Regions from separate parts of the Clostridium zhoujianii genome, predicted to be linked through region 1. Evidence: a T-box and tRNA genes for the amino acid it is inferred to sense, from the RefSeq annotation. Region 1 holds a T-box; the other holds one or more tRNA genes.

Region 1 (7,051 bases):
TGCAGATATAATAATACATTCTACAACAAAATATATGGATGGACATGCAGTACAACTTGGTGGAGTGATTGTTGATAGTGGTAAATTTAATTGGGCTAATGGTAAATTCCCAGAGTTCACTGAGCCTGATGAATCCTATCATGGAGTAGTGTATACTGAGCAATTTGGAAGTGCTGCATATATTGCGAAGGCAAGGGTACAGCTTATGAGAGATTTAGGATGTTATCCATCAGCTCAAGATGCTTTCTTATTAAATTTAGGTTTAGAAACATTACCAGTAAGAATAGAAAAACATTGTAGAAATGCAGAAAAAGTAGCTGAATTCTTAAATGAATCAGATAAGATAGAATTTGTTAATTACCCAACACTTAAAAATAGTAATTATCACGATTTAGCTAATAAATATTTACCATTAGGTTGTAGTGGAGTAGTATCATTCTCCATTAAGGGTGGCCGTGAAGATGCAATAAGATTTATGGATGGACTAAAGTTAGCTTCAAATGCTGTCCATGTTGCAGATATTAGAACTTGCGTACTTCATCCAGCAAGCTCAACACATAGACAACTTACTGATAAGCAATTAGTTTCAGCTGGAATAACAGCTGGACTTGTAAGAATATCAGTGGGATTAGAGAACATTGAAGATATTATTGAAGATATTAAACAAGCATTAGATCAAGTTTAAAATAGTGGTTAAAATAAAGGGATAATATTCTGCATTGCAAAATATTATCCCTTTTATAGTTTTAATATTATCTTTCTTTATTTGCTATTTCAGTTAATAGTCTAGTTTCGAATTCTGCAAGTGATATGCTTCCTTCATCACCACTCTTTCTACTTCTTACTGAAACAGAATTTGTTTCTGCTTCCTTTTCACCTACTACTATGATATAAGGAGTTCTTTCTAATCTAGCTTCTCTTATCTTATATCCAATCTTTTCAGCTCTGTAGTCAGCTTCAACTCTTACACCCTTGTTTCTTAAAGACTTAACAACTAAATCAGCATAGTCATTGTACTTATCTGAAATTGGAAGAATCTTAGTTTGAACTGGTGCCATCCAAGTAGGGAATGCTCCAGCATACTTTTCAATTAAAGTAGCTATAGTTCTTTCATAACATCCAATTGATGATCTATGAATGATATAAGGAGTTTTCTTATTACCGTCTTTATCGATATAAGTCATGTTAAATCTATCTGCCAATGCAAAGTCAATTTGAACAGTGATTATTGTATCTTCCTTACCATGAACGTTTTTACATTGAATATCAAGCTTTGGACCATAGAAGGCAGCTTCACCAGCAGCTTCAACATATGGAATACCAATGTGATCTAAGATATTCTTCATTATTACTTGAGTTTCTTCCCAAGCTTTAGCATTGTTTATATACTTAACTTTATCAGTAGGATCCCACTTAGAGAATCTGTAAGATATATCTTCTGAGATTCCTAGAGTATCCATTACATAGTTAATTAAATCTACAACGCCCTTGAATTCTTCTTCAATTTGTTCAGGAGTAACTATAATATGACCTTCTGAAAGAGTGAATTGTCTAACTCTTGTAAGACCATGCATTTCTCCTGATGATTCATTTCTAAACAAAGTAGAAGTTTCAGCATATCTTATTGGAAGATCTCTGTAACTATGTTGTTCAGCATTATATATAGTGAATTGGAATGGACAAGTCATTGGTCTTAATGCAAGAACCTCATCATCCTTTTCTTCATCACCTAAAATAAACATACCATCTTTGTAGTGAGACCAGTGTCCTGAAACTTTATATAAGTCACTTTTAGCCATATATGGAGTCTTAGTTAATACATAGCCCCTTTTTTCTTCTTCATCTTCTATCCATCTTTGAAGAGTTTGGAATAACTTTGCACCCTTCGGCATGAATAGTGGAAGACCTTGACCTATATTTTCATTAGTTGTGAATATGCCTAATTCTCTACCTAACTTGTTATGGTCTCTCTTTTTAGCTTCCTCAAGAGCTTCTAAGTGAGCTTCTAAATCTGCTTTCTTTAAGAAAGCTGTACCGTAGATTCTTGAAAGCATCTTATTCTTTTCATCGCCTCTCCAGTATGCACCAGCAGTTCTAAGAAGTTTAATAGCTTTAACATTTTTAATTGACATTAGGTGGGGACCAGCACATAAATCAGTGAAATCACCCATCTTGTAGAATGATATAATTTCATCTTCTGGAAGATCATTAATTAATTCTACCTTATAAGGTTCATCTGCCATTAATTTTATAGCCTCATCTCTTGGAAGCTCAAATCTTTCTATAGCAGGGTTTTCCTTTATTATCTTTCTCATTTCATCTTCTAATTTTTCTAAATCTTCAGCTGTAAAAGCCACGTCTCTATCAAAATCATAGTAGAATCCAGTTTCTATTGATGGCCCTATAGCAAGCTTTGCTTCAGGGAATACTCTCTTAACAGCATATGCTAATACGTGAGAAATACTATGTCTTACAGCATCTTTTCCTTCTTGAGAATCGAAGGTACATATTGCAAGCTCCACATCTTCATTTACTATGTGACGAAGGTCAACAACTTCGCCGTTAACAATACCACAGCAAGCATTTCTAGCTAAACCTTCGCTAATTCCCTTAGCTATGTCAAGTACTGAAACGCCAGCTTCAAATTCTTTTACTGAACCATCTTTTAAAGTTACTTTAATCATTAAAAAATCTCCTTTCATTTATCTTATGGATATTAAAGAAAATAATTAGTAATCATAAAATTATTTTCTTATATATGCCTTAAATATAATTTTACAAAATAAAAAAACTTCAATCTCATATATAGAGACGAAGTTATATCCGTGGTTCCACTCTAATTACCTAAAAAATAGGTCACTTAAGGATATCGTAACGTGATATAGACGGACTTTATTAAGGTCACTCAGAGGTGGTCTTCGGTTAATTTTATCTAAGGATACTTTCAGCTGGGGTACCCTCTCTCTGGAAATAAAGATTTAACTTACTCTTCTCTTCAACGTTTTAATTATTATATGTATTAGCTTTAATTATAGTTATTTAATTTTTGAATGTCAATATTCTATTATAATTAACCATACTTTAACAGGAATATAATATTTTTGTTGTAATCTGCCATTAAAATAAAAGATAAATGGGAGGAGTAATATGAAATATAAATTTAAGAGCATAAAAAGTAAATTGTTAATTATACTATTACCTATTTTTATTGGAGGATTTTTATTAATTTCTTTGTTTGCATATCACTATTCAAAAGAAATATTGATAGAAAGTAATTTAAATATAATGGGCGAAATGACAAAGGTGGCTGCTGATAAAACTAATGTATATATCAATGAAGAATTAAACAGACTAGATCTTTTAGCTAAAAATTCTAAAGTGAAAGATGAGAATATAAATTTAAATGATAGATTAGGGGAGTTAAGATCGTTATTAGAAACAAACAATGAATTAGATATAGGAATTTCAGATTTATCTGGTAATGCAGTATTTTTTAATAGTGAGAGTAGAAATATAAAAAATACTAGGAATTTTATTTCGTCAATAAGTGGAAACTCAGAGATATCTACACCTTATTTCGATTATGATATTGGAAAAAAGATTATAGCATACTCAGTAGCAATAAAAGATTACAATGATGAGGTAATTGGTACTATAGTTTCTTACAAGGAAAGTAAGGAACTTGGTGAAATGATAAATTCAATTAAGTTTTTAAATACAGGAAATTCACTAATAATCGATAGCTATGGTAACTTTGTTGCAAGTAGCGATAAGAAATTACTATCAGATAATGAGAATATAATATCAATTCAGAGGGAAGGAGAAGATTTAGAAGCATTAAACAATATAGGTAAAGATATGGCTAGTGGCTATTCTGGAACTGGTGAATATCAATATAGCGGAACAGGAAGATACATAACGTATACACCAATAGGTAACACCGGATTATCCTTAGGAATATCAGTAGAAAAAGGTGATATATTAGAGAAACTTACATATTTAAAAGTAGCAAGTTTTACTGTAACTGTGGTAGTAACTTTATTAATAACGATAGTGATTATTTTATTTAGTTTTAATATTGGGGATACTTTAAAAAGAACTAAAGAATATGTACATATTATGTCAGATGGAGACTTTTCAGAAGAGGTTGATAAGAAATATTTAGAAGGTAGAGATGAAGTAGCAGATATATATAATAGTGTTAATAGAGCTAAGGTATCTATAGGGGGCATGATTTGTGCAGTTAAGGATACATCTGAAGGAGTACGAGCTAATGCAGATGTTCTTAATGAGATTTCTATGGAATTATCATCTTTAACAGAAAATATATATGTCGCGATAGGAGAGGTAGCTACAAGAGCTGGAGATCAATCAGCAGAACTTAATAGCATAGTAAATAAGCTTGAATATTTTAGCAAGAAGGTAGATGTAGTAAAAGAACATGTGAAGCAAATTAATCTGAAAGCCTTAGAGGCAAATAATGAAGCAATAAAAGGTAATGAAGATATGATGATTTTAGATCAGGGAATAATTAAATTTAGTAGTGATTTAGATAGCTTCATAAAGGATATAGATCATATAAATGTACATATTAAAAGAGTTAATGAAATTACAGATTTAATTAATAATATATCTGAACAGACTAATTTATTGGCTTTAAATGCAGCGATTGAAGCAGCTAGAGCAGGAGAAGCTGGTAATGGCTTTGCTGTAGTAGCAGATGATATAAGAGTTTTGGCTGAGAAGAGTAAAGAGTCATCTAAAAATATATATAATATTTTGAATGAGTTAATGAATAGAATTAAAGGAGTAGTTATTGGAAGCGAGGCTATAAAATCAGAAATTAAATTTCAGAGGAAAAGTGTAGATATAGCCTTAACATCATTTAAAGGAATATCAGATTCAGTTAATGGAATAACACCTAAGATAATAGAGATAAAAGAGGCTTTTGATAATATAATTGGTAGTAGGGATATAATAATAAATACTATTGAAGTAATAGCATCATCATCTGAGGAGATTTCAGCAGCGACTGAAGAGGTAACAGCATCAGCAATAAATCTTAGTCAAACTAGTGATGCAGTGGAAGTAAGTTCAAAACTTTTATTAGGAAAATCAACAGATTTAATGGAGCAAGTTAAAATATTTAAGGTTAAATAGAAGTGGAATTAGCTATATAACTAAGGAATTTATATAAAATAAAAAGTGGTTTTAAAGAACTATTTTTTATTTTATAAATATATTGATTTTTTTGGTAATACCAGTATATAATATGAGTATGGTAAGCAGATGTGGCGGAATTGGCAGACGCACTAGACTTAGGATCTAGCGCCTTTGGCGTGGGGGTTCGACTCCCTTCATCTGCACCAATATGCGGAAGTGGCTCAATGGTAGAGCGCCACCTTGCCAAGGTGGATGTTGCGGGTTCGAGTCCCGTCTTCCGCTCCATAATATGCAGGTATCGTATATCGGTAATACTCCAGCCTTCCAAGCTGGAAAGGTGGGTTCGATTCCCACTACCTGCTCCAATAAAAAAAGTAGCTCATATAGAGCTACTTTTTTGTTATATCCAACTATAATTAAACGAATTAATTATAGTTGGTAGTATAGAAATAATAAATAAATAGAATAATATTAATATATATTTTGAATGAGTTTTTGAATTTGTATATTTTCAAGGATTTCCTCAGTATAAAGAGTACCTCCCATAATAGCTAGTACAATATCATCCTTTTTATATCCCTCTTTAAATATTTTAATATTACGAGTAATCCTTTTTAAGGTGTTCAAAGATACATTTAGTATTACTCCAAGTTCTTTAAAGGAATAATAATCTTTAGGTAAGATTTCATAAAGTTTATTTTGTAGTTGAATTTTATATTTTATATCTACTTCAATAGAGTGATGGGGTCCGTCTTTACCACGGTGATGTTTTTCGCAAAGATATTTATAATTTAGTTCTATATCGAATCCACCTTCACACCTATGAACAATATGATGAATATCAGCTTTTTCATTACAAATTTCACAAAAGAACAATAAGTTACCCCCTTTATTTTTATGTATTTATTATATAGTAAATTATTTGCTAATTCAATTTGATAAATAAGCCAGAAAAATATTCTGAATATTGATTCACTTAACCATTTGGCAATACCTTGTTAAATTGTAGAAAAGTATTGAAAAAAGGTTATAATATACTATATAATATATTATATAGTAGAAAGAAGGGTGATAAGGATGAGGCAAAGTTATAATTCCTTTAAATATTGGGAAAATCTTATAAGCGAGAACAAGACAATAAGAGGACATATGTTTATGCAGAATCCACCAAAGGATAAATCACTTTATATTCATACTCTTATTTTTAGTAAGAACAATGGTATAGATAATATTTATGCGTATTTTCCAGATGTAAAAGCTCTTCTTGGATATATTCAATATTCATTTTTACAAGAGGCCTTTTATAAATGGATTTATGGGAAGAATAGGATAGTAACAAAGATCCCATCGGAACCTGTAGATAAAATAATACATGGTGGATTAGTAAAGGGTAAGATAACAAAAGAAGAGGCTAACTTAATGTTGGGTTATTATAGAAGATTAACGAGGATGTGGGATATACCTAAAGATAGGGTTATTTCTGAGTTAATGAAATTTGCACGAGACTTTAATAAAACTTGGGTGGGTGACAATAAAGAATTCCTATATATTAAGATATTTAAAAACACTGAAGATTTAGGAAGGTTTGTACTAGACTCAACTATGATGACAAGTAATTCAGATGAATTTGAAAGAAAAACAGGTGTGAGCATCGATGAGTGGAAGATAATCTGTAAAGGTGCAGTAAAAAACAAACATTTAGGAGAAAAACTCCAAAAAGTTCTTCAAAAAAATTTAACAGAAGTAATATAAAAAATGTATTATAGCATCTTGACTTATAAAAATCACGGTGCTATAATACAAAATGTATTAGGCGTTATTAGCTCAGTTGGTAGAGCACCTGACTCTTAATCAGGGTGTCCCGGGTTCGAATCCCTGATGACGCACC
Region 2 (22,005 bases), 110 kb from region 1:
CTAAAGCTCAATCAATGATAATGCATGTGATAGAAGATGAATTAACAGAGGAAGAAGCTTATATTTTCAAAAGAGGAAGAAATACCAAATCAGCAACAGTACCTAAAAATGCAGATGTAAGAGATTATAGGATGGCAACAGGTTTTGAATCCTTAGTTGGATATCTATATTTAGTCGGTGAGAAAGAACGGTTAAAATATGTGCTAAATAAAAGTATTGAGATTGTAAACAGTTAAGTTTATAAGGAGTGAAGTAAATGAAAAAAGAATTTAATAGAAATACAAAAAATAAAGATAGAGTAGTTAAAGGTAATAAGGAAGAAAAAAATAATAGAGAAGTAAAAGCTAAGAATAATAGAAATAAACAAATAGATATTAAAGATGTTAAAGTTAGTGAGGAAAGAGAAGATCTAATTATCGGTAGAAATGCAGTAAGTGAAGTTCTAAAGGGTGACAGAACAATAGAAGCATTATATATAGCAAAAGGTCAGATGGAAGGATCTATAAATGCAATTATTGGGTTAGCTAAGGAAAGAAAACTTGTAATAAAAGAGGTTGATAGAAAAAAGCTAGATGTAATGTGCAATGGGGCTGTACATCAAGGTGTTATAGCAATGGTTACACCTTATAAATATTTTGAAGTAGCTGATATATTAAATGCAGCTAAGGAAAAAAATGAAGATCCATTTGTAATAGTATTAGATGAATTAGAGGATCCTCATAATCTTGGATCAATAATAAGAACAGCAGAACTTTGTGGAGTACACGGTATTATTATTCCAAAGAGAAGAAATGTAGGAATAACATCAACTGTATACAAATCATCTGTTGGAGCTATAGAACACGTTAAAGTAGCGAAGGTTACAAATATTAATACTGCTATTGATGAGTTAAAGAACGCTGGGTTATGGGTATATGGTGCGGATATAGAAGGAAGAGAATATAGCTATGAAGTTGATTTCTCTGGAGCCTGTGCTTTGATAATAGGAAGCGAAGGAAGAGGAATATCAAAATTAACATTAAAAAAATGTGATAAGCTTGTTAGAATCCCAATGATAGGGAAGATTAACTCTTTAAATGCCTCTGTTGCAGGTGGTATAATGATGTATGAAGTATTAAAGGGCAGATTAAAAGAATAAATGAGGGAATCTATGTGAAGATAGTATTTGTAGATGGTTATAATGTTTTAAATAGCTGGCCAAACCTAAAAGATAATAAAAATAACAATTTTGATGGGGCTAGACAAAGTTTAATTGATATATTACATAATTATGGATCATTTAGCGATTGTAGGGTTATTTTAGTATTTGATGGCCATAAAGTAGCAGGAAATTTAGAGAATAAAGAAGAAATCAATAAGAATTTATCTATAGTTTTTACTAAGGATGGAGAAACAGCAGATAGTTATATTGAAAGAGAAGTACATAATTTAGGTAGAAGATATGAGGTTTATGTTGTTACATCTGATTGGTTGGAACAGCAGACTATATTTCAAAGAGGGGCAGTTAGAGTATCTTCATTAGAATTTTATAACGAAGTAATGGAGACGGAAGATATAATTCGTAAAAAGACTGAAAAAAATAAAGTTCCCTATAAAAATCACTTACAGGACAATATAGATTTTGATGTTTTAAAAAAGCTAGAGGAAATTCGTAGAAGTCGTTGAAATGATTTGACTTGCGAGAATTCGGTAGGGTATAATTTGAATTATACATTAGCCAAGGTTCGGAGGGGGAGAAGTGTTTAATAAAGGGTATTCAGAGGGTATTTATTCAGAATTTGAAGAGAAGTTAGATGAAGAAGTTGTATTAGAAGCTAAAAACGGGAATACTAGAGCTCAAGAATATCTTATTTCTAAGTATGAGAATTTCGTGAAGTCAAAGGCTAAGTCTTATTTTTTAATTGGAGCTGATAAAGAGGATATATATCAAGAAGGGATGATAGGGCTTTACAAGGCTATAAGAGATTTTAAGCCTGATAAACTTACATCCTTCAAGGCTTTTGCTGAATTATGTGTTACAAGACAAATAATCACTGCCATAAAGACGGCAACGAGACAAAAACATATTCCTTTAAATACTTATGTTTCTTTAAATAAGCCGATTTATGAAGAAGAATCTGATAGAACACTATTAGATGTATTAGCTGGATTTAGAATAACAGATCCAGAAGAACTTGTTATAAGTCAAGAACAGATGAATCATATAGAGGATGAGATAGCCAAGGTACTTTCTGATCTAGAATTAGAAGTACTTACATCTTACTTGGATGGAAAGTCATATCAAGAGATTGCTTGTGATTTAGATAGACATGCAAAATCCATTGATAATGCGCTACAAAGAGTTAAGCGTAAGCTTGAAAAATGCTTAGATTTAAAGTAGCTAACTTTTTGTTGACAAATAAAATAAATGGTAGTAAACTTTATAATTGGTATATTGAGAAAAAGTCAATATATGAGTGCTCACGTAGCTCAGTAGGTAGAGCGTCGCCTTGGTAAGGCGGAGGCCGTCGGTTCAATCCCGATCGTGAGCTCCACTAAGAAGAGAAATAGAAAACGCTAGGCAAAGTTTATTGAAGAATAAAGGAGGAATTTACAATGGCAAAGGAAAAATTCGAAAGAAATAAACCCCACGTAAATATTGGAACAATTGGTCACGTTGACCACGGTAAGACAACACTTACAGCAGCTATTACAACAGTATTATCAAAGCAAGGTTTTGCTGAAGCATTTGATTACGCTGCAATAGATAAGGCACCAGAAGAAAAAGAAAGAGGTATTACAATCAATACTTCACACGTTGAGTATGAAACTGCAAACAGACACTATGCTCACGTTGACTGTCCAGGACATGCTGACTATGTTAAGAACATGATTACAGGAGCTGCACAAATGGATGGAGCAATCCTAGTATGTTCAGCAGCAGATGGTCCAATGCCTCAAACAAGAGAACATATACTACTAGCATCAAGAGTTGGTGTTGACTATATCGTAGTATTCTTAAACAAGGCAGATATGGTAGACGATCCAGAATTACTTGAATTAGTAGAAATGGAAGTAAGAGAATTATTAAGCGAATACAACTTCCCTGGAGATGATATTCCAGTAGTTACAGGTTCAGCTTTAAAAGCATTAGAAAACCCAACAGACGAAGAAGCAACTAAGTGCATCATGGAATTAATGGAAGCAGTAGATAGCTACATTCCAACTCCAGAAAGAGCAACAGATAAGCCATTCTTAATGCCAGTAGAAGATGTATTCACAATCACTGGTAGAGGAACAGTTGCAACTGGTAGAGTTGAAAGAGGAGTTCTTCACGTAGGAGACGAAGTAGAAGTAGTTGGATTAAGTGAAGAAAAGAAGAAGGTTGTAGTAACTGGAATCGAAATGTTCAGAAAGTTATTAGACGAAGCGCAAGCAGGAGATAATATCGGAGCATTATTAAGAGGTGTTCAAAGAACTGATATCGAAAGAGGTCAAGTACTTTCAAAGCCAGGTTCAGTACACCCACACAAGAAGTTCGTAGGTCAAGTATACGTACTTAAGAAAGAAGAAGGTGGTAGACATACTCCATTCTTCGATGGATACAGACCACAATTCTACTTCAGAACAACAGACGTTACAGGATCAATCAAATTACCAGATGGTATGGAAATGGTTATGCCTGGAGACCACATCGATATGAACGTTGAATTAATCACTCAAGTAGCAATGGATGAAGGATTAAGATTCGCTATCAGAGAAGGTGGAAGAACTGTAGGTTCTGGTGTTGTTACTAGCATAACAGAATAAGAATTTACCTTTAATAGAGGACTGGGTATTAATACCTAGTCCTTTACAAAGGAACATCATATTGACAGTAGACAACTTTTATGATAATGTCATAAAGTAAATCATAATTACGTAATTAGTTGAAACAGTAAGAGAATTGTCTCTTAAAATATATACGAATAACTGGAGGTGCAGACCGTGAGAGTAAAGATAACTTTAGCATGCACAGAGTGTAAACAAAGAAACTACAACTCAATGAAGAACAAGAAGAATAACCCAGACAGATTAGAAATGCAAAAGTATTGCAGATTCTGTAAGAAGCACACTCTTCATAGAGAAACTAAATAATTAGCAATTAAGTGAAGACACATACTTACAAAATTTAAGGATGTGAAAAAAATGGCTGTAAATAGTAATGTAAAAGCTACTAAAAAAGGTGGCATATTAAACTTTATTAGAGGGATTAAGTCTGAAATAAGAATAATATCTTGGCCTTCTAAGAAAAATACTAAAAAGGCATTAATTGCAGTTGCTATAGTCTCACTAATATACATTGTTTATGTTGGTGGATTAGATTATATTTTTCAAAACCTCTTTGAAGTGATTTTGAAACTTAAGTAAGGGAGGTTTGGGTGATTATCACCGAAAGAATATGAGTGAAAGAGCAAGATGGTATGTAGTGCATACATATTCTGGATATGAAAATAAAGTTAAGGCTACTATTGAGAAGACTATCGAAAACAGAAACCTTCAAGAATTGTTACTTGATATTCAAGTTCCGATGGAAGAAGTCGTTGAAGAAAAAGATGGTAAGCAAAAAGTTTCCTTAAAGAAAAAATTCCCGGGATATGTACTAGTAAAAATGTTGATGTCAGACGAATCTTGGTATGTAGTTAGAAATACAAGAGGAGTTACTGGTTTCGTTGGACCTGGATCAAAACCAGTTCCACTTACTGATGAAGAGGTTGAATCTATGGGAGTTGTTGAACTACCACAGGATATCGATTTAGAAGTAGGAGAAAGTGTGAGAGTAATCTCAGGGCCTTTAAGAGAATTTGTTGCTTTAGTTCAAGAAATAAACATTGAAAAGCACAAGATAAAGGCATCAGTAGATATGTTCGGCAGAGAAACTCTAGCTGAATTAGACTTTAATCAAGTTGAGAAGTTAGTTTAGTAATTTACATAAATTATAAGACTAATGTTAATTAAGTGGGAGGACTTTAAGTCCGTAATCACCACCGTATAGGAGGAATAACAAATGGCTAAGAAAGTAACTGGAATGATAAAACTTCAACTTGCAGCAGGTAAGGCAACACCAGCTCCACCAGTTGGTCCAGCATTAGGTCAACATGGTGTAAACATAATGGGATTCTGTAAGGAGTTTAACGCTAAAACTGCAAATCAAGCTGGATTAATAATACCAGTAGTAATTACAGTTTACCAAGATAGATCTTTTAGTTTCATCTTAAAGACTCCTCCAGCTGCAGTACTAATCAAGAAAGAATTAGGATTAGAAAGCGGTTCAGGAGTACCAAACAAAACTAAGGTTGGTAAGATAACTAAGGAACAAATAAGAAAGATCGCAGAATTAAAGATGCCAGATTTAAATGCTGCTACAATCGAGACTGCTATGAGCATGATCGAAGGAACAGCTAAGAGTATGGGCGTAACTATCGAAGAGTAATTCATAAAAATGTGGGAGGTCAAGGCCGCTATTACCACGAAGGAGGCTTATTATGGGAAAAAAATATGTTGAAAGTGCAAAGTTAATAGATAAAAATGCTTTATACACTCCTGCAGAAGCTTTAGAGCTTACTGTAAAGACTGCAAAGGCTAACTTCGATGAAACTATCGAGTTACACGTAAGACTTGGTGTAGATCCAAGACATGCAGATCAACAAGTTAGAGGAGCAGTTGTTTTACCAAACGGAACTGGCAAGACTGTTAAAGTATTAGTGTTTGCTAAAGGAGATAAGGCTAAGGAAGCTGAAGCAGCAGGAGCAGATTTTGTTGGAGCAGAAGAATTGGTTCAAAAGATCCAATCAGAAAACTGGTTCGACTACGATGTAGTTGTAGCTACTCCAGATATGATGGGTGTTGTTGGTAGAATAGGTAGAGTATTAGGACCTAAGGGATTAATGCCAAACCCAAAATCAGGTACAGTAACATTTGATGTTGCTAAGGCAATTGCAGATATTAAAGCTGGTAAGGTTGAGTACAGAGTAGATAAAACTGCTATAGTACACTGCCCAATCGGTAAAAAATCATTTGGAGCTGGAAAGTTACAAGAGAACTTCCACACTCTAATGGAAGCTTTAATTAAGGCTAAACCAGCAGCAGCTAAGGGACAATACGTTAAATCAGTAACTGTTTCAAGTACTATGGGACCTGGAGCAAAGGTTAACCCAACAAAAGTTTTAGAATAGTATTGACTTAATATAATTAAGCTGATATAATCTAATTCGTTGTGAAAAATGAATAATATTCCGTAGACAGTAGGTGCGAAAGCATAATGTAAATCATCCTACCGAGGGTAGAATATAATGTTTATTATAGGTCTTCCATTGTCTACGGGAAGACCTTTATTAATACAATAAAGCAGTTAAAAACTGTGAGGAGGTGGACACACAGTAATGAACAAGAATAGAGAATTAAAGCAAGCAAAAGTTGCTGAAATTAAGGAAAAATTAGAAAAGTCACAATCTGTTATTCTTGCTAGCTATCAAGGTCTTACTGTTGAACAAGATACTCAACTAAGAAAGAACTTAAGAGAAGCAGGTATAGAATATAGAGTTTACAAGAATTCTTTAGTGACATTAGCAGCAAAGGAATTAGGTTTAGACGGTATTGAAGAATACTTAGAAGGACCAGTTTCAATAGCATTCGGTTATGAAGATGCTACTGCTCCAGCAAGAGTTTTAAATGACTTTGCTAAGGACCATAAGAAACTTGAATTAAAAGCAGGTATTGTTGAAGGACAAATCTTTGACAAAGAAAAGGTTACACAACTTGCTTCAATACCATCAAAAGAAGTTCTTATTGCGAAACTTCTTGGAAGTATCAAGGCTCCATTATCAAACCTTGCATACTTATTAAATGCAATAAAAGAGAAAAAAGAAGCTGACTCAGCTGAATAATTAAAACATGTTTAAGTAATTTTGGAGGTGCAATTAAAATGACAAGAGAAGATATCATTCAAGCTATAAAAGAAATGAGCGTTTTAGAATTAAATGAATTAGTAACAGCTTGCGAAGAGGAGTTCGGTGTTAGCGCTGCTGCTCCAGTTGCAGTTGCTGGTGGTGCTGTTGCAGGTGCTGCAGCAGAAGAAAAGACTGAGTTCGATGTAGTATTAGCAAGTGCTGGTTCTCAAAAGATCAAGGTTATAAAAGTAGTTAGAGAAATTACTGGATTAGGATTAAAGGAAGCTAAGGAAATAGTTGACGGAGCTCCTAAGACATTAAAAGAAGCTGTAGCTAAAGAAGAAGCTGAAGACATCAAGGCTAAATTAGCTGAAGTTGGAGCTGAAGTAGAAGTTAAGTAATTTTACTTAATATAAAAAAGGTGCTATATTAGCACCTTTTTTATTGCCTAAAACTATATAATAAATTTCAATGTGATTATAAAAAAATATTGACATTAAAATGTTGATATGGTAGTATCATTAAATGTACTATTTATTATGGATAATTATAATATAATGGTAAAAAACGTATAACCGTCAAAAAAATGGTTATACTAAGATGATGATGTTCTCCGAAAACATAAAAGTCCTTAGGGAAAGTGTGTTTTTGGTTATTTTAGTTTATACAAGGGGTGAAAATTCATGGTACATCCTGTCCAAGTTGGAAAAAGAACAAGAATGAGTTTTGGTAAGGTTAATGATGTAATTGACATGCCAAACCTAATTGAAGTACAGTTAGATTCCTATGAATGGTTCTTAAGAGAAGGGCTTCATGAAGTATTTCATGATGTTAATCCTATAAGCAATTTCACAGGTAATTTAGTGCTTGAATTTGTTGACTACAAACTTGATATGGAAAATATCAAGTACTCAGTGGAAGAGTGTAAAGAGAGAGATACTACTTATGCTGCACCACTAAAGGTTTCTGTAAGATTACAGAATAATGAAACAGGAGAAATAAAAGAGCAAGAAGTGTTTATGGGAGATTTCCCATTAATGACTGAACAAGGTACTTTTATTATTAATGGTGCTGAAAGAGTTATCGTAAGCCAATTAGTAAGATCGCCAGGAGTTTACTATAGTTATAGTAGAGATAAGAGTGGTAAAAAGCTATTCTCATCAACTGTTATACCTAATAGAGGAGCTTGGTTAGAGTATGAAACAGATTCTAATGATATTATATACGTAAGAATCGATAAAACAAGAAAGCTTCCAATAACAATACTTGCTAGAGCGATGGGTATAGGAAATGATCAGGAACTACTTGATTATTTTGGTGAAGAAGAAAGATTCAGAGCTTCAATAGAAAAGGATAATACAAAGACTAGAGAAGAAGCTTTATTAGAAATTTATAAGAGATTAAGACCAGGGGAACCTCCAACGGTTGATAGTGCAATATCATTAATAGATTCACTATTCTTCGATGCGAAGAGATATGATCTATCAAGAGTAGGAAGATATAAGTTCAATAAGAAACTTGCATTAAACTTGAGAATTGCAAATCAAGTGGCAGCAAGTGATATAGTGAACCCGTCAACTGGGGAAGTAATGGTAGAACAAGGCCAAAAAATCAGCAGATTAATGGCAGAAGAAATTCAAAATGCTGGAGTAAATTCAGTAGATGTTTTAGTAGAAGATAAAACTATTAGAGTAATAGGAAATCATTTTGTAGATATAAATAAACATATCTCATTTGATATATCAGATTTAAACATAAAAGAATTAGTTCATTACCCAACTCTAAAAGAAATTCTTGATAATTTCTCTGATATTGATTCAATAAAGGAAGAAATTAAGAAGAATATAGGTAGATTAGTACCGAAACATATAATAAAAGATGATATATTCGCAACAATTAGTTATGAAATAGGATTAGCATATGGAATAGGTAATGTTGACGATATTGATCACTTAGGTAATAGAAGATTAAGATCTGTAGGAGAGCTTTTACAAAATCAATTCAGAATTGGTTTATCAAGAATGGAAAGAGTAGTTAAAGAAAGAATGACTATTCAAGACCAAGAAGCAATCACTCCTCAAATGTTAATTAATATAAGACCAGTAGCTGCAGCTATTAAAGAATTCTTTGGTAGTTCACAGTTATCACAATTCATGGACCAAATCAATCCTCTTTCTGAGTTAACTCATAAGAGAAGATTATCAGCATTAGGACCAGGAGGTCTTTCAAGAGAAAGAGCTGGTTTCGAAGTAAGAGACGTTCACCATTCTCATTATGGTAGAATGTGTCCTATAGAAACGCCAGAAGGCCCAAATATAGGTCTAATTAACTCATTAGCAACATTTGCCAGGGTAAATGAGTATGGGTTTATAGAAACACCATATAGAATAGTTGATAAAGAAAATGGAAAGGTAACTGATGAGATAAGATACTTCACAGCTGACGAAGAAGATCAGTACTTAGTAGCACAAGCTAAGGAACCATTAGATGAAAATGGTCACTTTGTAGATAAGAAAATTACAGTTAGAAATCAAGAAGATATATTTGTTGTTCCAGCACAAGATGTTGATTTAATGGACGTATCTGCTAGACAAATTGTTTCGGTTGCAACAGCAATGATACCTTTCCTTGAGAATGATGATGCATCAAGAGCACTGATGGGTTCAAACATGCAACGTCAGGCAGTTCCTTTATTAAAGCCACAGGCACCGATAGTTGGTACTGGTATAGAGTTTAAGGCTGCTGTTGACTCAGGAGTTCTTCCAAAAGCGAAGAATGCAGGTGTTGTTACTTATGTAAGTGCAAGCGAAGTAAGAGTAAAGAGAGATTCTGACGGTGGTACTGATACTTATAGATTACTTAAATTCACAAGAAGTAACCAAGGTATGTGTATAAATCAAAGACCTATAGTTGAAACTGGTGAAATAGTATTTAAGAACCAAGTGTTAGCAGATGGACCATCTACAGATTTAGGAGAAATCTCATTAGGTAAGAATATCAGAATGGGATTCATAACTTGGGAAGGTTATAACTATGAGGATGCTATGCTTATCTCTGAAGAATTAGTAAGAGAAGATGTATTTACTTCAATTCATATAGAAGAATACGAATGTGAAGCAAGAGATACTAAGCTTGGACCAGAAGAAATAACAAGAGATATTCCTAATGTAAGTGAAGATGCGCTTAAAGATGTAGACGAAAGAGGAATAATAAGAATTGGTGCTGAAGTAAGATCAGGGGATATTCTTGTTGGTAAGGTTACTCCTAAGGGAGAAACAGAACTGACTGCTGAAGAAAGATTATTAAGAGCTATCTTTGGTGAAAAAGCAAGAGAGGTTAGAGATACTTCATTAAGAGCTCCTCATGGTGAAGCTGGTATAATAGTAGATATCAAGGTATTTACTAGAGAAAATGGCGATGATTTAAATCCAGGAGTTAACGAGCTTGTAAGATGTTATATAGCTCAAAAGAGAAAGATTTCAGTTGGAGATAAGATGGCGGGACGTCATGGTAATAAAGGGGTTATTTCAAGAGTACTTCCAGAAGAAGATATGCCTTTCTTACCAGATGGTAGACCACTACAAATATGCTTAAATCCATTAGGAGTTCCTTCTCGTATGAATATTGGTCAGGTACTTGAAGTTCACTTAGGTTGGGCAGCGAGTCAACTTGGTTGGCATATAGCTACACCAGTATTTGATGGAGCAACAGAAAGTGATATCGAAGAATGTCTTGAAAAGGCAGGATACAATGCAAATGGTAAAACTGTTTTATATGATGGTAGAACAGGAGAAGCATTTGATAATGAAGTTACAGTTGGAATAATGTATATCTTGAAACTAGCTCACTTAGTTGATGATAAGATACATGCTAGATCAACTGGTCCATACTCATTAGTAACTCAACAACCACTTGGAGGTAAAGCTCAATTTGGTGGTCAAAGATTTGGTGAAATGGAAGTTTGGGCACTAGAAGCTTATGGAGCAGCTCATACACTACAAGAAATTTTAACTGTTAAGTCAGATGATGTTGTTGGTAGAGTTAAAACGTATGAAGCGATAGTTAAGGGTGAAAATATCCCAGAACCAGGGGTTCCAGAATCATTTAAGGTTCTTATAAAAGAACTTCAAGCCCTTTGTTTAGATATAAAAGTTTTAAATGAAGAGAATGAAGAAGTTCAATTAAAAGAACTTGCAGAAGACGATATGGAAAATATAGAAGTTAATATAGAGGGGACTGAAGAACTTATTTCATCGCCAGTAGTTGAACTAGATGAAAGTTTTGAAGTAGCCGAAGAAGAATCAGAAATAGATGGAGATCAAGACGAAGATTTTGAAAGCTTCCAGTTAGACGGATTAAAAGAGGATTTAGAACTTGATGATTTTAATGACGAACACTAATTTTGAAGGGAGGATATACCCTTGTTTGAATTGAATAATTTTGATGCTATACAAATTGGCTTAGCATCCCCTGAACAAGTAAGAGAATGGTCAAGGGGTGAAGTTAAAAAACCAGAAACAATTAACTACAGAACATTAAAGCCAGAAAGAGATGGTCTTTTCTGTGAGAGAATATTTGGACCAATGAAGGATTGGGAATGTCACTGTGGTAAGTATAAGAGAGTAAGATATAAGGGTATCGTCTGCGACAGATGTGGCGTAGAAGTTACTAAAGCTAAAGTAAGAAGAGAGAGAATGGGGCATATAGAACTTGCTGCCCCAGTATCTCATATTTGGTATTTCAAAGGGATTCCATCAAGAATGGGATTAATCCTTGATATGTCACCAAGAGCGCTTGAAAAAATATTATATTTTGCTTCATATGTAGTTATTGATCCAAAGGAAACTCCGCTATTAAAGAAGCAACTTCTTAATGAAAAGGAATATAGAGAAGCAGCAGATAAATACGGAGAAGAAAGTTTCGTAGCAGGTATGGGAGCTGAAGCAGTACAACAACTTCTTGGTGAGATTGACTTAGAAGGACAATCAATAGAATTAAAAGAAGATTTAAAAACTAGTACTGGTCAAAAGAAAGTTAGGGTAATAAGAAGACTTGAAGTAATAGAATCATTTAAAAAGTCTGGCAATGATCCAAGATGGATGATTATAGATGTTATACCTGTAATTCCACCAGATTTAAGACCTATGGTTCAATTAGATGGTGGAAGATTTGCTACATCAGACTTAAATGATCTTTATAGAAGAGTAATCAATAGAAATAACAGACTTAAGAAGTTATTAGATTTAGGTGCGCCTGACATAATTGTTAGAAATGAAAAGAGAATGCTTCAAGAAGCAGTTGATGCTTTAATAGATAATGGAAGAAGAGGAAGAGCTGTTACAGGTCCTGGAAACAGACCTCTTAAATCATTATCAGATATGCTTAAGGGTAAGCAAGGTAGATTCAGACAAAACTTACTTGGTAAGAGAGTTGACTACTCTGGTAGATCAGTTATCGTTGTAGGGCCTGAATTAAAAATGTATCAATGTGGACTTCCGAAAGAAATGGCTATAGAATTATTTAAGCCATTTGTTATGAAAAAGCTAGTTGAAGATGGAGTTGCTCATAATATAAAGAGCGCTAAGAGAATGGTTGAAAGAGTAATGCCACAAGTATGGGATGTACTTGAAGAAGTTATTGCAGATCATCCAGTTTTACTTAACCGTGCTCCTACGTTACACAGACTTGGAATTCAAGCTTTCCAACCAGTATTAGTAGAAGGTAGAGCAATAAAACTTCATCCACTTGTATGTACAGCATATAACGCGGATTTCGATGGAGACCAAATGGCTGTCCATGTACCACTATCGGTAGAAGCACAAGCTGAAGCAAGATTTTTAATGTTAGCTGCAGGAAATATATTGAAGCCTTCTGATGGTAAACCAGTTTGTGTACCAACACAGGATATGGTTTTAGGTTCATACTATCTAACAATGGATAAGGATGGAGCTAAGGGGGCAGGAAAGCATTTCTACTCTAAAGAAGAAGCTATAATGGCTTATGAAGTAAAAGAAATAGCTATTCACGCAGAAATCTTTGTTAAGATGACTAGAGTAGAAAATGGAGTTCAATCTTCCGGAATAATTAAAACAACAGTAGGTAAAATTATATTTAATGAATCTATTCCACAAGATTTAGGATTTGTTGATAGAAGCAAGGAAGATGAAAAATTCAACTTAGAAGTTGACTTCTTAGTTACAAAGAAATCTTTAGGAACTATAATAGATAAGTGTTATTTAAAGCATGGACCAACAGATACATCAATAATGCTTGATAAGATAAAAGCATTAGGATACCACTATTCATCAATAGGAGCTATTACAGTAGCAGCATCAGATATGATCGTTCCAAAAGCTAAGTACGATCTATTAAAAGATGCTGATGAAACAATTGAAAAAATTGAAAAGATGTATAAAAGAGGTTTCATATCAGATGAAGAAAGATATGAAAGAGTTATAGAAAAGTGGACCAAGACAACTGAAGAAGTAGCTGATACTTTAATGGCAAGCTTGGATAAATTTAATCCAATATATATGATGGCTGACTCAGGAGCCAGAGGTTCTAAGTCACAAATCAAGCAATTAGCAGGTATGAGAGGACTTATGGCAAGTCCATCTGGTAAGATTATAGAGTTACCAATCAGAGCATCATTTAGAGAAGGCCTTGACGTACTTGAGTACTTCTTATCAACTCACGGTGCGAGAAAAGGTAATGCTGATACTGCATTAAAAACAGCAGACTCTGGTTACTTAACTAGAAGACTTGTTGATGTTTCACAAGATGTTATCGTAAGAGATGAGGATTGTGGTACTGATGATGGTATGGTAGTAGCTGAGATTAAAGAAGGTAATGAAGTAATCGAAGGCTTAAAAGAAAGACTGACAGGTAGATATCTTGCAGAAGATGTTTTACACCCAACTAGTGGGGAGTTAGTTGCAGAAAAGAACTCATATGTTGACTCAGATATGGCAGAAGTGATAGTAGCTACAGGCATTAAGAAAGTAAAGATTAGATCAGTATTTACATGTAATTGTAAAATTGGTGTATGTGCTAAATGTTATGGTATGAACATGGCTACTGCTAAAAAGATTAACATAGGTGAAGCAGTTGGTATAATAGCTGCACAATCTATAGGAGAGCCTGGAACGCAGCTTACAATGAGAACATTCCATACTGGTGGTGTTGTCGGTGCTGATATAACTCAAGGTCTTCCAAGAGTAGAGGAATTATTTGAAGCTAGAAAGCCTAAGGGTCTTGCTATAGTTAGTGAAATAACAGGTACAGTAAGAGTCGAGGATACTAAGAAGAAGAGAATAGTTCACGTTATGAGTGCTGATGGAGAAGAAAGAAGTTACGATATTCCTTTCGGTTCAAGATTAAAGGTAAGCAACGATGATCTTATTGAAGCTGGAGATGAAGTAACAGAAGGTTCAGTTAATCCGCATGATATTATGAATATCAAGGGTGTTGATGGAGCTAGAAGATATCTTCTTTCAGAAGTACAAAAGGTTTATAGACTTCAAGGCGTTGATATTAACGATAAGCATTTAGAAGTTGTTGTAAGACAAATGACTAGAAAAGTTAAGGTAAGTGATTCTGGAGATACAGAACTACTTCCTGGAACTATGATAGATATATTTGATTTTGAAGAAGCAAATGCTAAAATAAGAGAATTAGGTGGAGAAGAGGCTAAGGGTGAACAAGTTTTACTTGGTATTACAAAAGCAGCTTTAGCAACTGATAGTTTCTTATCAGCAGCATCATTCCAAGAAACAACAAGAGTACTTACAGAGGCTGCAATTAAAGGTAAGATTGACCCACTTGTTGGTCTGAAAGAAAATGTAATCATTGGTAAGCTAATTCCAGCAGGAACAGGCATGATGAGATATAGATCTGTAAGGCTTGATGTAGAGGATGATTTAATAGAAGATGAGGCTGCGAATACGGCAGAATAATACAATGTAATTTTATTGACATGTGTATGCTTAAATGATAAAATACGAATGTGTGATTTTTAGAAATACACTACAGTATGATTGTCTAAATGATTTCATGAAGATGAAGCTAATTACTTTGTCTTCATGAGTTTACTATGAGGAGGGATCCCATGTTAGACAGACTTGTAGGAAAAAAAGTTATTGGTATAAAACAATGTACGAAAGCTATCAAAAATGGCGAAGGCAAAGTTTTATACGTAGCAAAAGATGTAGATTGTAAGTTAATCGCACCCTTAATGGATTTAGTGGATGAACATAATATTAGAATTGAATCCGTTGAGACAAAGAAAGAATTGGGCAGAATATGTGGAATAGAAGTAGAATCTTCTGTTGCATTATTGCTGTAATTAAACTTGTTTTATCTTTTTATAATTTAAATAGATAAATAAAATTCAGGAGGTGAAAAAATGCCAACTATTAGCCAATTAGTAAGAAAAGGAAGAAAAGTAGCTGCTACAACTTCAAATTCACCAGCACTTAAGGATTGTCCTCAAAGAAGAGGTGTTTGTACTGTAGTTAAGACTACTACTCCAAAGAAGCCTAACTCAGCGTTAAGAAAGATTGCAAGAGTAAGACTTACAAATGGATATGAAGTTACTGCATACATTGGTGGTGTAGGACACAACTTACAAGAACATAGTGTTGTTCTAATAAGAGGTGGTAGAGTTAAGGACCTTCCTGGTGTTAGATACCATATTGTAAGAGGTGCATTAGACTGCGCTGGAGTAGCTAACAGAATGCAAGGAAGATCAAAGTATGGAGCTAAGAGACCTAAGAAAAAATAGGCTCTTAACCAAATGTAGTGCTTATCTTCAGCGTTTACATAGATTTATAAGTTAAGTTTATATAGATGAAGAAGTTAGCACTTTGCGGTATGAAAGAATACCGAGTACCGATGAACTTAAATTAGTATGTTAAGGAGGGAAGAAAAGTGCCAAGAAAAGGACATATAGCAAAGAGAGATGTATTACCAGATCCAATGTACAAGTCAAAGGTTGTTACAAAGCTTATAAACGGTATAATGGAAGATGGTAAAAAGGGAGTAGCACAAAAAATATGCTACGATGCATTTGAAATTATGGCGGAAAAGACTGGTAAGGATGCGTTAGAAGTTTTTGAAGAAGCAATGAACAACATAATGCCTTTACTAGAAGTTAAAGCTAGAAGAATAGGTGGAGCAACTTATCAAGTTCCAATAGAAGTTAGAGCTGAAAGAAGACAGACTCTAGGTATCAGATGGATGCTAGCTGCTGCTAGAAAAAGAGGAGAAAAGCTTATGTGTGAAAGATTAGCTGGAGAATTATTAGATGCAGCTAATAACACAGGCGCCGCTGTTAAGAAGAGAGAAGATACTCACAAGATGGCAGAAGCAAACAAGGCTTTCGCTCACTACAGATACTAATAGAAAAACTGTTTTGGTTCTTTTACCAAAACAGTTTTCTCGAATTTAATAATAACTCGTTGAGAGGAGGAATATAAATGGCTAGAAAATATCCTTTAAATATGTTCCGTAACTTCGGAATAATGGCTCATATTGATGCCGGTAAAACTACGACAACTGAGCGTATACTGTTCTATGCTGGTAAGACACATAAAATAGGAGAAACTCATGAAGGTGCTTCACAAATGGACTGGATGGAACAAGAAAAAGAGAGAGGTATAACAATTACTTCTGCTGCTACAACTTGTTTCTGGAAAGATCATGAATTAAATATCATTGATACTCCAGGTCACGTAGACTTCACAGTTGAAGTTGAAAGATCATTAAGAGTTCTTGATGGAGCTGTTACAGTTCTTGATGCTAAGAGTGGAGTTGAGCCACAAACTGAAACTGTTTGGAGACAGGCAGATAAGTATGGTGTACCAAGAATGATATATGTTAATAAGATGGATGCTACAGGTGCTGATTTCTTTAGATGTATTAACACTGTAAGAGATAGATTAAAAGCTAATGCAGTTCCAATACAAATACCAGTAGGTGCAGAAGATCAATTTAAGGGAATGATAGACTTAATAAGAAACGTTGCTATTATGTACTATGATGATCTTGGTGTTGACATGAGAGAGGAAGAAATTCCTGCAGAATTAAAAGACCAAGCAGAAGAGTATAGAGGAGCAATGATAGAAGCTATTGCTGAAACTGATGAAGAGTTAATGATGAAATATCTTGAAGGTGAAGAAATCACTGAAGAAGAACTACATGCATCATTAAGAAAAGCTACAATAGCTAATGAAATCTACCCATGTATTTGTGGATCATCTTACAAGAATAAGGGTGTTCAACAAATGATTGATGGTGTTGTTGCTTACTTACCATCACCAATAGATATACCTGCAGTTGATGGAACAAATCTTGAAGGAGAAGCAGACACAAGAGAAGCTTCAGATGAAGCACCAATGTCAGCTTTAGCATTTAAGATTGCTACTGATCCATTCGTAGGTAAGCTTGCGTTCGCTAGAATTTATTCAGGTGTTATGGAAAGTGGTTCTTATGTTCTTAACTCAACAAAGGGTAAGAAAGAAAGAATCGGTAGACTTGTTAAAATGCATGCTAACCATAGAGAAGAAGTTGAATCATTAGAAGCTGGAGAATTAGGAGCAGTTATAGGTCTTAAGAACACTACAACTGGTGATACTTTATGTGCTGAAAATAATCCAATAATTCTAGAATCAATGGAATTCCCAGAACCAGTTATAAATATAGCTATAGAGCCAAAAACTAAAGCTGGTCAAGAAAAGATGGGATTAGCATTAGCTAAGCTTGCAGAAGAAGATCCAACATTTAAAACTTGGACTGATCAAGAAACAGGTCAAACAATCATCGCTGGTATGGGTGAGCTTCACTTAGATATCATAGTTGATAGACTTCAAAGAGAGTTCAAGGTTGAGTGTAACGTTGGAGCTCCACAAGTATCATATAAAGAAACAATTAGAAAAGCTGTTAAGGCAGAAGCTAAGTATGCTAAGCAATCTGGTGGTAAGGGACAATACGGTCACGCTGTTATTGAAATGGAACCAACAGAAGGCGAATACACATTCGAAAATGCAGTTGTTGGGGGAGCTATTCCAAAAGAATATATTCCAGCAATAGATGCAGGTATACAAGAAGCAGCTAAAACTGGTACAATCGCTGGGTATAACGTTATTAACTTTAAGGTTAAGTTAGTACACGGTTCATACCATGAAGTCGATTCATCGGAAATGGCATTTAAAATTGCTGGATCAATGGCATTCAAAAATGCTATGGCAAAAGCAGAACCAGTACTACTTGAGCCTACAATGAGGGTTGAAGTTACTGTTCCAGAAGAATACATGGGTGATGTTATAGGTGACATTAACTCAAGAAGAGGTAGAATGGAAGGAATGGAAGCTGTTAATGGTGCTCAAGTTATTAGAGCCTTCGTACCATTATCAGAAATGTTCGGTTATGCTACTACTTTAAGATCAAGAACTCAAGGAAGAGGAGTTTACGCTATGGTATTCGACCACTTCGAAGAAGTTCCAAAGAGTATTCAAGAAAAAATTGCTGGCGAGAGAAGCAAGTAATTTATATAAATAAGGTGCTACTTAAATGTAGCACTGTACCTTGGGCTTGAGGGAAGTTACGCCGATGGAGTCGCAAGACGATGAAGTAGGAAAAGTTCAATAATAAAACTAGATATTGGAATCTATATAAGTTATAATATTGACGAAAAGGTTCTTTAATTAATTGTTTATACAAGGAGGAATTTACAATGGCAAAGGAAAAATTCGAAAGAAATAAACCCCACGTAAATATTGGAACAATTGGTCACGTTGACCACGGTAAGACAACACTTACAGCAGCTATTACAACAGTATTATCAAAGCAAGGTTTTGCTGAAGCATTTGATTACGCTGCAATAGATAAGGCACCAGAAGAAAAAGAAAGAGGTATTACAATCAATACTTCACACGTTGAGTATGAAACTGCAAACAGACACTATGCTCACGTTGACTGTCCAGGACATGCTGACTATGTTAAGAACATGATTACAGGAGCTGCACAAATGGATGGAGCAATCCTAGTATGTTCAGCAGCAGATGGTCCAATGCCTCAAACAAGAGAACATATACTACTAGCATCAAGAGTTGGTGTTGACTATATCGTAGTATTCTTAAACAAGGCAGATATGGTAGACGATCCAGAATTACTTGAATTAGTAGAAATGGAAGTAAGAGAATTATTAAGCGAATACAACTTCCCTGGAGATGATATTCCAGTAGTTACAGGTTCAGCTTTAAAAGCATTAGAAAACCCAACAGACGAAGAAGCAACTAAGTGCATCATGGAATTAATGGAAGCAGTAGATAGCTACATTCCAACTCCAGAAAGAGCAACAGATAAGCCATTCTTAATGCCAGTAGAAGATGTATTCACAATCACTGGTAGAGGAACAGTTGCAACTGGTAGAGTTGAAAGAGGAGTTCTTCACGTAGGAGACGAAGTAGAAGTAGTTGGATTAAGTGAAGAAAAGAAGAAGGTTGTAGTAACTGGAATCGAAATGTTCAGAAAGTTATTAGACGAAGCGCAAGCAGGAGATAATATCGGAGCATTATTAAGAGGTGTTCAAAGAACTGATATCGAAAGAGGTCAAGTACTTTCAAAGCCAGGTTCAGTACACCCACACAAGAAGTTCGTAGGTCAAGTATACGTACTTAAGAAAGAAGAAGGTGGTAGACATACTCCATTCTTCGATGGATACAGACCACAATTCTACTTCAGAACAACAGACGTTACAGGATCAATCAAATTACCAGATGGTATGGAAATGGTTATGCCTGGAGACCACATCGATATGAACGTTGAATTAATCACTCAAGTAGCAATGGATGAAGGATTAAGATTCGCTATCAGAGAAGGTGGAAGAACTGTAGGTTCTGGTGTTGTTACTAGCATAACAGAATAATTTATATATTTTAAGAGTAAAGGAGACGTCCTTTACTCTTATTTTTTTATTAAAGAATAGTAATTAACCAAAATAACAGTAAAAAAACATAGAAGTTTTAAATAAAAACTATATTCATTAATAGTATAAGGAAGCTATTTAAGTTTATGTAGGAGTCAAAAGATATAAGGTGGGTGTAGTATAAAAGGGATGAGGAAAAGTAGAAGGAAGTTTATATGAAATAAAACTGAAAATGGCATAAGGGAATAGAGTTAAGAAAAAGATCACTTAATCTGTATTTAATTCAAATTATGGAATTGAGGGAATGAAATTTTATTAATGAGGGAAAACTATAAAAAAGGACAGTTTTTACTAGTAAAAAGATTAAAAAAAGTGGTTGAATTAAAATTAAATAGGATTTAAAATAAAACAAGTAAGAAAAAAGTGCCTTATAAAATCATATAAATAAAAAATAAATATTATGATGAAAAAAACTTGAAAACACAATATAAAAATAGTATAATAAAGAAGTTGCAGAGCAAACAGCGATGAATCAAGAGGTTGCCGGACTTCCGGGTAATTCTTGATGAGTATGTCTGGATCTAGAATCCGACGACAGGGATTCTATAATTTTGTCTAAAGTGATGAAACACCAGGAACAGTTTATAGAATAACCGCTGTTGTGCGTTCGAAGTAAAGCGTACATGAAAAGGAGGGAAACCAAGATGTCAAAACAAAAAATAAGAATCAGATTAAAGGCTTTTGATCACACAATATTAGATCAATCTGCTGAAAAAATCGTAGAAACTGCTAAGTCAACAGGAGCAAAGGTTGCTGGTCCAGTACCATTACCTACAGAAAAAGATGTTGTTACAATATTAAGAGCAGTTCATAAGTATAAGGACTCTAGAGAGCAGTTCGAAATAAGAACTCACAAGAGACTAATCGATATCGTTAATCCATCACCAAAGACTGTTGATGCATTAATGAGATTAAATCTACCAGCTGGTGTAGATATCGAAATCAAGCTTTAATAGCAAATAGTTTTAGAATAGACATTGGACTATTATGATTGTTTAACAATCCGCTAATCAGTTTAGGAGGTGTAAATACAATGAAAAAAGCTATCATAGGAAAAAAGATAGGGATGACTCAAATATTCGATGAGAATGGTAAGGTGGTTCCTGTAACAGTTGTAGAGGCTGGCCCATGCGTTGTTGTTCAAAAGAAGACAATGGAAAAGGACGGTTATGAAGCAATACAAGTTGGTTTTGGAGATGTAAGAGAAAAATTAGTTAACAAGCCAGCTAAGGGACATTTTGCAAAGGCAGGAGTTTCATTAAGAAGAACTCTTAAGGAATTCAAGCTAGAAAACGCAAGCGAATATGAAATAGGCCAAGAAATAAAGGCTGATGTATTTGCTGCAGGAGATAAGGTAGACGTATCTGGTATTTCTAAAGGAAAGGGATTCCAAGGCGTAATCAAGAGATGGAATGCATCAAGAGGACCTATGTCACACGGTTCTAAGTTCCACAGAGCAGTAGGTTCAATGGGAGCTTCATCAGATCCATCAAAAACATTCAAGAATAAGCACATGCCAGGACATATGGGTGGAGTTAATACAACAGTATTAAACCTAGAAGTTGTAAAAGTAATAGCTGAAAAGAACTTAATACTAATAAAGGGTGGAATCCCTGGGCCAAACAAGGCTAAAGTAGTAATAAGAAACACAGTTAAGGCTTAATTTCTGGAAGAAAGGAGGAAACAGAATGCCTACAGTAGGATTATTTAATAAAGAAGCAAAGCAAATTGGAGATATCGAATTAAACGAAAATATCTTCGCTGTTGAAATAAACGAGCATGCAATGCATCAAGTAGTAGTAGCATTACTTGCTAACAAGAGACAAGGAACTCAATCAGCTAAAACAAGAGCTGAGGTAAGAGGAGGCGGAATCAAGCCTTGGAGGCAAAAGGGAACTGGTAGAGCTAGACAAGGTTCAATCAGAGCTCCACAATGGATTAAGGGTGGTATTGTATTCGCACCAAAGCCAAGAGATTATAGAATGTCAATTCCTAAAACAATGAGAAGAGTTGCTATGAAATCTGCTTTAACTAGTAAGGTTCAAGATAACGAAATGATCGTTGTTGAAGATTTAGCATTTGAAGGAATTAAGACTAAGCAAGTTGCTGAGA

The links. The T-box of region 1 lies ahead of thrS (threonine--tRNA ligase). A T-box ahead of a tRNA ligase gene usually reads a tRNA of that ligase, here a tRNA-Thr.
Region 2: it encodes a tRNA-Thr, which carries the amino acid that the T-box ahead of thrS (threonine--tRNA ligase) is inferred to sense. The anticodon was not compared.

The regions. Positions count from the first base shown of each region.
Region 1 is NZ_JBPUTF010000003.1:143,572-150,622, forward strand. It holds gene ACSYT2_RS15465 (O-acetylhomoserine aminocarboxypropyltransferase/cysteine synthase family protein) at 1-685, shown strand, start outside; gene thrS (threonine--tRNA ligase) at 753-2,684, opposite strand; T-box leader at 2,805-3,008, opposite strand; gene ACSYT2_RS15475 (methyl-accepting chemotaxis protein) at 3,148-5,160, shown strand; tRNA gene ACSYT2_RS15480 (tRNA-Leu) at 5,286-5,369, shown strand; tRNA gene ACSYT2_RS15485 (tRNA-Gly) at 5,374-5,448, shown strand; tRNA gene ACSYT2_RS15490 (tRNA-Gly) at 5,455-5,528, shown strand; gene ACSYT2_RS15495 (HNH endonuclease signature motif containing protein) at 5,635-6,039, opposite strand; gene ACSYT2_RS15500 (hypothetical protein) at 6,241-6,915, shown strand; tRNA gene ACSYT2_RS15505 (tRNA-Lys) at 6,977-7,051, shown strand, end outside.
Region 2 is NZ_JBPUTF010000003.1:27,921-49,925, forward strand. It holds gene ACSYT2_RS14860 (Mini-ribonuclease 3) at 1-236, shown strand, start outside; gene rlmB (23S rRNA (guanosine(2251)-2'-O)-methyltransferase RlmB) at 257-1,138, shown strand; gene ACSYT2_RS14870 (NYN domain-containing protein) at 1,153-1,665, shown strand; gene sigH (RNA polymerase sporulation sigma factor SigH) at 1,739-2,380, shown strand; tRNA gene ACSYT2_RS14880 (tRNA-Thr) at 2,459-2,534, shown strand; gene tuf (elongation factor Tu) at 2,596-3,789, shown strand; gene rpmG (50S ribosomal protein L33) at 3,967-4,116, shown strand; gene secE (preprotein translocase subunit SecE) at 4,168-4,389, shown strand; gene nusG (transcription termination/antitermination protein NusG) at 4,421-4,942, shown strand; gene rplK (50S ribosomal protein L11) at 5,027-5,452, shown strand; gene rplA (50S ribosomal protein L1) at 5,505-6,194, shown strand; ribosomal protein L10 leader region at 6,237-6,364, shown strand; gene rplJ (50S ribosomal protein L10) at 6,402-6,905, shown strand; gene rplL (50S ribosomal protein L7/L12) at 6,944-7,309, shown strand; gene rpoB (DNA-directed RNA polymerase subunit beta) at 7,592-11,308, shown strand; gene rpoC (DNA-directed RNA polymerase subunit beta') at 11,330-14,863, shown strand; gene ACSYT2_RS14935 (L7Ae/L30e/S12e/Gadd45 family ribosomal protein) at 15,016-15,252, shown strand; gene rpsL (30S ribosomal protein S12) at 15,313-15,690, shown strand; gene rpsG (30S ribosomal protein S7) at 15,837-16,307, shown strand; gene fusA (elongation factor G) at 16,385-18,451, shown strand; gene tuf (elongation factor Tu) at 18,640-19,833, shown strand; gene rpsJ (30S ribosomal protein S10) at 20,538-20,846, shown strand; gene rplC (50S ribosomal protein L3) at 20,927-21,556, shown strand; gene rplD (50S ribosomal protein L4) at 21,582-22,005, shown strand, end outside.